2 regions of the Arthrobacter sp. BI5 genome follow, and region 2 is predicted to be linked to the other one. Evidence: riboswitches for the same ligand, from Rfam matches in the RefSeq annotation. Region 2 holds a riboswitch; the other holds the start of a gene.

Region 1 (4,402 bases), 960 kb from region 2:
ACTGCGCCGCAACCCCGTCGTAGCCGGGGACTTCGTCTCCCTCGTCGGGGACGTCAGCGGCGAGCCGGACACGCTGGCGCGGCTGGTCAAGATCCAGGACCGCCGCACCCTGCTGCGGCGCAGCGCGGACGACACGGACCCGATCGAACGCGCCGTCGTCGCCAACGCCGACCAGCTGGTCGTCGTCGTGGCCGCGGCGAACCCGGAACCGCGCACCGGGTTCATCGACCGGGCCCTGGTGGCCGCCTACGACGCCGGAATCGAGCCCCTGCTGCTGGTCACCAAGGCGGACGTCAAGGATCCTGCCGAACTGCTCGACAACTACCGGCACCTCGACTTCCCGGTGATCATCTCCAAGACCGCGGATTCGGCAGCCTCCGGCATCGACGCCCGCTCCGATGACGGCCTCTCCGCCCGGCTGGACAAGACCGCCGTCTCGCAGCTGCGCGCGTACCTCGACGGAAAAGTCACCGTAATGCTGGGCCACTCCGGCGTCGGCAAATCCACCATGGTGAACGCGCTCACCGGCGCCGAACGCGCCACCGGCGGCGTCAACGCCGTCACCGGCCGCGGCCGCCACACCTCATCCTCCGCGCTGGCGCTGAAGGTCAACGATGCGCCCGCCGGCAGCTGGATCATCGACACCCCCGGCATCCGCTCCTTCGGCCTGGCCCACGTGGACCCGGACCGGATCCTGCGCTCCTTCCCGGACCTGGCGCCCGGCACCGAGGACTGCGAACGGGGCTGCAAGCACGACGCCTCCGCCGTCAACTGTGGGGTGGACGCCTGGGTGCAGGGCGGCCACGCCGGCCCGTCCGGCCCGGCCCGGCTCGCCTCGCTGCGCAGGCTGCTCGGCACCGACCCGCGGCTGGAAGCGCAGGACACCAAGGAACTCGGCAGCGTCTCCTAGCAGCGCCTGCCGAGCGGGTCGCCCGGCAGCGGGCGACGTGGCCTCCCGGCCTGCGGCGCGTTTTGGCGGTAGTTTGGAGGCATGAGTCAACCCGCTTCGAGCTACAACGATGACCTGCGCCTTGCCCATGTACTGGCAGATTCCGTAGATTCCCAGACCATGAACCGCTTCAAGGCGCTCGACCTTCGGATCGAGACGAAGCCGGACCTCACTCCCGTCACCGACGCGGACAAGGCCGCCGAGGAAGCCATCCGGGGGCAACTGTCCCGCTCCCGCCCCCGCGACGCCGTGCTCGGCGAGGAGTTCGGCAGCTCCGGCCACGGCTCCCGCCGCTGGATCATCGACCCAATCGACGGCACCAAGAACTTTGTCCGCGGCGTCCCAGTCTGGGCCACCCTGATCGCCCTGGTCGATGAAGGCGAGCCCGTGGTCGGCGTCGTCAGTGCCCCGGCCCTGGGCAAACGCTGGTGGGCGGCCAAGGGCGCCGGCGCCTACACGGGCCGCTCGCTGGCCGCCGCCAGCCGGCTGAAAGTCTCGAACGTCTCCCGGCTGGCCGACGCCTCGCTGTCCTACTCGAGCCTGGGCGGCTGGAAGCAGCGAGGCAACCTCGATGAGTTCCTTGGCCTCACTGAGGAGGTCTGGCGCACCCGCGCCTACGGCGACTTCTGGTCCTACTGCCTGGTGGCCGAAGGCGCCGTCGACATCGCCTGCGAGCCTGAACTCAACCTCTACGACATGGCGGCGCTGGTCCCGATCGTGACGGAAGCCGGCGGCCGCTTCACCTCGCTCGAGGGTGAGGACGGTCCCTTCGGCGGCAACGCCCTGGCCACCAACTCGATCCTGCACTCGGAGGTCCTCAAGCGCCTCAACCCCGGCCTGGATGACCTGCTCTAGCCGGCCCGCCCGCGGCAGTTCGTAACACAGCGCTTCATATTTCCGCCTCGCTTTTCCGTCCGCCGGGCCATGTCCTAGGCTCGAAACAGGTCACGAGTGCCAGCGCTAAACCCCGGTTTGCTGGCCGGCAACCCTCCATTCGCGGCGGGGTGCCCCGGGTGACGACCTGGCCGGTCCGGAGCGGACCCGGCAAGCGCGGATCCCCTGTGAGCGGGGTCCTTTTTGAGCGAGGTCCCATGACGACTGCCACCATCCCCACCCACACCACCAGCGCCGGCGCGGCCCTTTCCGAGACGCGCTTCGACGCCGCGCGCCGGCCGCTGTCCGCCGTCTCCGGCGCCGAGATCCAGGCCCCGCTGATCCAGGGCGGCCAGGTCCGCTACGCCAACCTCGACTACGGCGCCTCGGCCCCGGCGCTGTCCGTGGTGTCCGCCTACTTGAACGAGATCCTGCCCTACTACGCCAGCGTGCACCGCGGCGCCGGCTACGCCTCCCAGCTCAGCACCTCGGTGTACGAAAACGCCCGGAACATCGTCCGCGGGTTCGTCGGCGGACGCCCGGACGACTCGGTGATCTTCACCCGGAACACCACCGATTCGCTGAACCTGCTGGCCGGCTGCCTGCCCGTTGCCGGCGGCCAGCACACCGGCGAGGTGCTTTACCTCGACATTGAGCACCACGCCAACCTGCTGCCCTGGCAGAACGTCCCGCACCGCAGCGTCGTCGCGGCGCCCACCCTGGCCGGCACCCTGGCACGGCTCCGGACGGAACTCACCCACGGCGACGTGAGCCTGCTGGCCGTGACCGGCGCATCCAACGTCACCGGCGAAATCCTGCCGATCCGTGAGCTGGCCGCCCTGGCGCACGAATTCGGCGCCCGGATCGCCGTGGACGCCGCCCAACTGGCCCCGCACCGCCGCATCAACATCGCCGCCGACGACGTCGATTACCTCGCCTTCTCCGGCCACAAGCTCTACGCCCCGTTCGGCGCCGGGGTGCTGGTGGGCCGGCCGGACTGGCTCGACGCCGGCACCCCGCACCTTGCCGGGGGCGGCGCCGTGCGGGATGCGCGGCTCGACACCGTCAGCTGGACCACCGGCCCGGCCCGCCACGAGGGCGGCTCCCCGAACGTCCTCGGCGCCGCCGCGCTGGCCCGCGCCAGCCAGGTGATCGAGTCGCTTGACGAACAGCAGTGGCACGCCCACGAGGACGCCATCCGCTCCTTCCTGGTGGAGGGCCTGCAGCGGATCGAGGGTGTGAGCGTGCACCACATCTTCGAAGACACCGCCCGCGGGGAGGGGCCCGGGACGATCGGCGTCGTGAACTTCTCGGTCGCCGGGTACGACGCCGGACTGGTCGCCGCCTACCTCTCCGCCGAACACGGCATCGGCCTGCGCGACGGCCGGTTCTGCGCCCATCCGCTGCTGAAGCGGCTTGGCCTGCCGGCCGGGTCGCTGCGCGCCAGCTTCGGCCTCGGCTCCCGGCTCGAGGACGCCCAGCGGCTGCTCGCCGGTCTCCAGGAGCTGCGGCGGGGCGGCCTGGGCTGGGACTACGTGGTGGACGCCGGCCGCTGGGTGCCGGCCAACGACGCGCGCAGCTACCCGCACTGGGCGCCGAACACGCCGGGCACCGCGGGAGCCGCCCCCTGCACCCTCGACTAGGGGCCCCGCCTCCGGCCGCGTGCGGTAAATTCGGAGGGTACTTACCTATTGCTGCCGAAGGAGATCGCACGTGGCACGCGGCGGCCCCAAACTCCACCACCACCGGCGACAGGAGCTCGGCCAGAGCTTCCAGGACGGCGGCGAGCACTACGACCGGGTCCGGCCGGGCTACCCCGCGGACTCGGCCGACTGGCTGATCCCCGGCGGGGCCCGGGACGCCGCCGACCTGGGCGCCGGCACGGGCAAATTCACGGCTCTCCTGGTCGAACGGGGACTGAAGACGGTGGCCGTGGACCCGTCCCCGGACATGCTGGAACAGCTGCGCCGCACGTTGCCGGACGTCACCGCCGTCGAGGGCACCGCCGAACACACGGGACTGGCGTCCGGGGCGTTCGACCTGGTCACGGTGGCCCAGGCCTGGCACTGGTGCGATCCCCTGCTGGCCAGCACCGAGGCTGCCCGGATCCTGCGCCCGCAGGGCATCCTCGGCCTGATCTGGAACCAACTCGACACCTCGGTCCCGTGGGTGCACCGGCTCTCGCGGATCATGCACGCCGGGGACGTCCACAAGCCCGACTTCACACCGCCGCTGGGACCGGAATTCACCGGGTTGCAGAGCCACCTCACCCGTTGGGAGGACCCAGTCACCAGCCAGGACCTCATGGAACTGGCCAAGTCCCGCAGCTACTACCTGCGGGCAGGCGAGACCACCCGGGCCAAGGTCTTCGGCAACCTCGACTGGTACCTGCACGAGCACCTCGGGCACACTCCCGGCGAGCTCCTGCCGCTCCCCTACCTGACGCAAACCTGGCGCGCCGCCCGGGCCTGAGGTTCCCGCATTGCGCTGGGGGCATGCCGCACCTATCATTTCGGTGTGCCTAACTTTTGTGTGTAGGCACCCTGGAACTTCATGGGAGCCGCAGTGCTGGACGTCACC
Region 2 (4,402 bases):
GGCAGCTCACGGCGGAGCTCAACGAACTTTTCGCCACGATCGAGTAAGGCGCGGAGCGACCCGAGCTCAGCTCCGGGTCCTTGGGCGATGGAACCGGTCCCCCGCGGTAGTCGCTGAAGTATCGGCGTAGGCCAAGTCACGCGGAGCGGAGGCCACCCGGTAGCCGGCGCGGCGCACCCGCCTGATCAGTTCCCGGTCTCCGCCCACCAGCAGGTCTTCCGGGAGAGGTCCGATTTCCTCAAGCACGGCCCGGGATACCGCTCTGATGTTGCCGGGGCGGGCCGGCAGGCAGCCGCTCACGGCGAGGGCTCTCCGGAGCAACCCGGCGCCGCGGCTCAGGGAGGATGGTATCCGGGGCCGCTCCGGGGCCGCCGTGGCCGGCCGGGCGTCGCCGCAGACCGCGCCGGTATTCTCGTCCGCGAAGCCTTGGAGCATCCTTTTGACCGTGTTCCGTGAGAGGACCACGTCCGAATCCATGAACACCACGACCTCGCCGGATGCGTGCCGTAAGCCCAGATTCAGGGCGGCACCTGTGCCCACGTTGGCCTGGCTGAGCACTTTGATTCGGAGATCGGCCGCGGCCACGCCCTTCATCAGTTCGAACGTGTTGTCGGTCGAGCCGTCGTCGACCAGCACCACTTCGTAACGGTCGTAGCTGGTGAGCTGGATGGAGCGTACACAGCTCTCTATGCGGGCCGCCTCGTTGAAGGCCGGCACAATGATCGACACAGTCGGCCACATGTCCAGCAGGGTGGGCACCCCGCGGCGACGCCGCACTGCGGCGCGGACCTCATACCAGGGCATTGCCGTGCACCCGTGGGAACTGACGGAAGGATGCCGGGTTGAACGATGGCAGGGTAAATGCCCCTAGAACGGCGTCGAGCAATTCCGGGACGAGCCCGCTGTTCCTGCCGAACCGGGCGGTCACACCGAGCACCACCGGCGTCCCGTCGGCACGCCGCCTGACATCGACGCCAACCGGGCCGGTCAGCCCAAGCGCGCGGACAGCGGCCATGGCCACATTTCCCACATCCATGGCCTCGCCGATTTCGACCCGACGGGCGGCCGCCGCGTTTCCAGCCTTCCCCTGGGCCGGTGCAGTTTTTTCGATAACGACGACGAACGGAGCGGCCGCGTTCTGCACCGGGGTGCCGAAGACCATCGGGCCGTAAGCGGTTCCCGGGATGAATTCCTGCACGATCTGGCCTTCCGGCAGTCTGTGCCAGTCCACGTCGCTGCCTCCGTCGACGACGGTCACGCCGCTGCCGCCGCCGGAGACCCGGGGGCGGACGACTACCGGTCCGCCAAGCGCTTCCATGGCGGCCTCAGCGCCGGAGAAATCCCGGGGCACCCCGAACCGCGGGACGGCCACCCCGGCCGATTGCAGCCGCCATGCGGTAAAGAGCCTGTCGTGGGCGAGGGCCACGGGTCCCGGCTCGCCAATGATGACGCGGACATCGGGGCCGAAGGCGGGCCGGAAGGCCGCCAGCTGCGGCAGCTCGTCAGTCACGGTAGGAATGACAACGTTCACGTCTTCGGCGGCCACCAGCCGGCGGAGCGCCGAGACCAGCTCCGGATCCGAGGCCTCCGGGACGCGGACGGCGGTGATTCCCGACCCTGCCGGCAGTTCGCGGATGTCGGTACCCAGGACGGGGACGCCTCGCGCTTTGAGCTGGGCCGCGACGGCCCGTCCGGCAGGTCCCCCCGCGCCGGTGATGAGCACGCGGGGCTTCACAGGTGGTCCCATAAAAATCCAGTTCCTTCGTAGACATGCCGGGTGCCCCAGTGCAGCGCCTGGCTAATGCTGGTTATCCCATTGGAAATCTGCTGGCACGTCGGTCGTGCCCGTCCCAGTCAAGGCGAGGGTGGCCAGGGATATCCCGAGTAGGAACTACCCGAATCTGCCCCGCAGGCACTGCGCCGGATGCCCACGAGTACTGGGGTTGCTGCCAGCGCTACCCGCGCCCATGCCGTTGCTGGAAACGCCGGCCCGTGACTTAACATGACGGCGCCGCCGGTGCCGACGGCACGGAAGTGCTACGTTTTTGGGGAGTAATGAGACCCGGCGCCAAGCCCTGACTGGCCGGTCGGCAACCCTCCCTTTCGCGGCGGGGTGCCTCAGGTGAATACTCGGCATATCGAGAGTTCGAGCTGCAAGCGTGAAAGTAAGGAGATCCGTCGTGCCCGACGCGTCCGCACCCGCTGTGCCCGCCACAGCCCCCGCCCCGTCCTCCGCCGCCCCCGGCCCGGCCGCCGAAGCGAGGCTGGCCTACCGCCTGTTCACCGGTCCCGATGACCGCAGCTTCTGCGAACGGGTCTCCGCCGCCCTGGCCGAGGGCTATGTCCTGCATGGCAGCCCCTCCGCGACCTTCAATGGCAGCACCGTGATCGTGGCCCAGGCGCTCGTGCTGCCGTCCGCCATCGCGAGCGCTGACGCCGCCGTCGCCAACGCGGTGGATGAGCTGGACGTCGAGTTCGACGGCGGGGGCCACGCATGAACTACGCCGGAGACCTGAGCCCGGAGGAGGCATGGGCCACGCTTGAGGCGGGCGCCGTCCTGGTGGACGTCCGCACCGAGGGCGAATGGGCCCGGATCGGCACCCCCGACACCACGGCCGCGGGCGAACGACGGAACGATCCGCTCTTCATCCAGTGGAACCTGGCCGGCGGCATCCCCAATTCGCAGTTTGTTGAACAGTTGAAACAGCGGGCCCCGAAAGGCGGAGGAACCGAACTGGTCTTCCTGTGCCGTTCAGGCGCCCGGTCCGTCGCCGCGGCAATAGCGGCGACGGAAGCCGGCTTCACCTCTTACAACGTCCTCGAGGGCTTCGAAGGCGAACCGGACCGTCACGGCGAACGCACCGTCAACGGCTGGAAAAACCGCGGCCTGCCCACCAACCCCGGAAAGCACTAAGTGAGCTTTAATCCCGATGCCCAAGGCTGGAGCCCGGACACCCAGGCCGTCCGCGGCGGACTCGACCGCACCGGCTTCCAGGAGACCACCGAACCGATCTTCCTGAACTCAGGCTTCGTCTACGAATCCGCCGCCGCCGCGGAACGCGCCTTCACCGGCGAGGACGAACGCTTTGTGTATTCGCGCTACGGCAACCCCTCGGTGGCCACCTTCCAGGAGCGGCTCCGGCTGCTGGAAGGAACCGAAGCATGCTTCGCGACGGCGTCCGGCATGTCCGCCGTGTTCACCGCGCTGGGGGCGCTGCTGGGGGCCGGCGACCGGGTAGTCGCCGCCCGCTCCCTCTTCGGATCCTGCTTCGTGATCCTCAACGAGATCCTCCCCCGCTGGGGTGTGGAGACGGTCTTCGTGGACGGCCCCGACCTTGAGCAGTGGCGCTCGGCGCTGTCGGAGCCGACGACGGCGGTCTTCTTCGAGTCGCCGTCGAACCCGATGCAGGAAATCGTGGACATCGCCGCCGTGAGCGAACTGGCGCACGCCGCCGGCGCGACCGTCATCGTTGACAACGTCTTTGCCACTCCCCTGCTGCAGCGCTGCGGGGAACTCGGCGCGGACGTGATTGTGTATTCCGGCACCAAACACATTGACGGCCAGGGCCGGGTGCTCGGCGGCGCGATCCTGGGCACCAAGGAGTTCATCGAAGGCCCGGTCAAGCAGCTTATGCGCCACACCGGCCCGGCGCTCTCCGCCTTCAACGCGTGGGTGCTGACCAAGGGGCTGGAGACCATGGCCCTGCGGGTGAACCACTCCTCCGCCTCCGCGCTGCGGCTGGCCGAGTGGCTCCAGGAGCAGCCGGCGGTCAGCTGGGTCAAGTACCCGCTGCTGCCATCCCATCCGCAGTACGAGCTGGCCGCACGGCAGATGAAGGCCGGCGGCACCGTCTTGACGTTCGAGCTGTCACCCTCGCCCGGCCGCACGGCCAAGGAGGCCGCCTTTGCGCTGCTGGACTCGCTGCGGATCATCGATATTTCCAACAACCTGGGTGATTCGAAGTCCCTGATCACCCATCCGGCCACCACGACGCACCGCGCCATGGGACCGGACGGCCGGGCAGCGATCGGGCTGAGCGACGGCGTCGTCCGGCTGTCGGTGGGCCTGGAAGACGTCGAGGACCTGATCCGCGACCTCGGGCAGGCACTCAAGCAGGTTTAGTCCCGGCGTACCCGTGAGAGCACGGGGGTCGGCTCCGCTGCCGCCCTGGCGTCCGCGCCGTGCGTCGTGACCCGCACGGCGTGGGCGACGACGGCGGCCAGGCCTGCGTCGTCGGCGGGCGTGTCCAGCCCGGGCGCGCAGAGCGCCTGGCGCTGCAGCTGCGACCCGGTGCCGTTCGCCAGGACCCGGTCCACGCCGCGGCGCGCCAGTTCCAGCTCGCCCTGCTCCGCCAGGACGGGGGCCACGAAGTCCACCAGCGCATGCACCACCTCGGCGGCA

The links. Region 2 has a riboswitch for S-adenosylmethionine ahead of AC1MED_RS17090 (DUF1737 domain-containing protein). Riboswitches for the same ligand answer to the same signal wherever they lie in the genome.
Region 1: it holds a riboswitch for S-adenosylmethionine, as region 2 does, so the genes downstream of both, AC1MED_RS12505 (aminotransferase class V-fold PLP-dependent enzyme) here and AC1MED_RS17090 (DUF1737 domain-containing protein) in region 2, are expected to answer to the same signal.

Annotation. Positions count from the first base shown of each region.
Region 1 is NZ_CM155264.1:2,717,379-2,721,780, forward strand. It holds gene rsgA (ribosome small subunit-dependent GTPase A) at 1-910, shown strand, start outside; gene hisN (histidinol-phosphatase) at 992-1,804, shown strand; SAM riboswitch class IV at 1,893-2,006, shown strand; gene AC1MED_RS12505 (aminotransferase class V-fold PLP-dependent enzyme) at 2,041-3,465, shown strand; gene AC1MED_RS12510 (class I SAM-dependent methyltransferase) at 3,536-4,294, shown strand; gene AC1MED_RS12515 (Nramp family divalent metal transporter) at 4,376-4,402, shown strand, end outside.
Region 2 is NZ_CM155264.1:3,681,000-3,685,401, forward strand. It holds gene AC1MED_RS17075 (aminodeoxychorismate lyase) at 1-47, shown strand, start outside; gene AC1MED_RS17080 (glycosyltransferase family 2 protein) at 67-804, opposite strand; gene AC1MED_RS17085 (ATP-grasp domain-containing protein) at 791-1,747, opposite strand; SAM riboswitch class IV at 2,052-2,166, shown strand; gene AC1MED_RS17090 (DUF1737 domain-containing protein) at 2,205-2,498, shown strand; gene AC1MED_RS17095 (rhodanese-like domain-containing protein) at 2,495-2,914, shown strand; gene AC1MED_RS17100 (O-succinylhomoserine sulfhydrylase) at 2,915-4,123, shown strand; gene AC1MED_RS17105 (glutamate--cysteine ligase 2) at 4,120-4,402, opposite strand, start outside.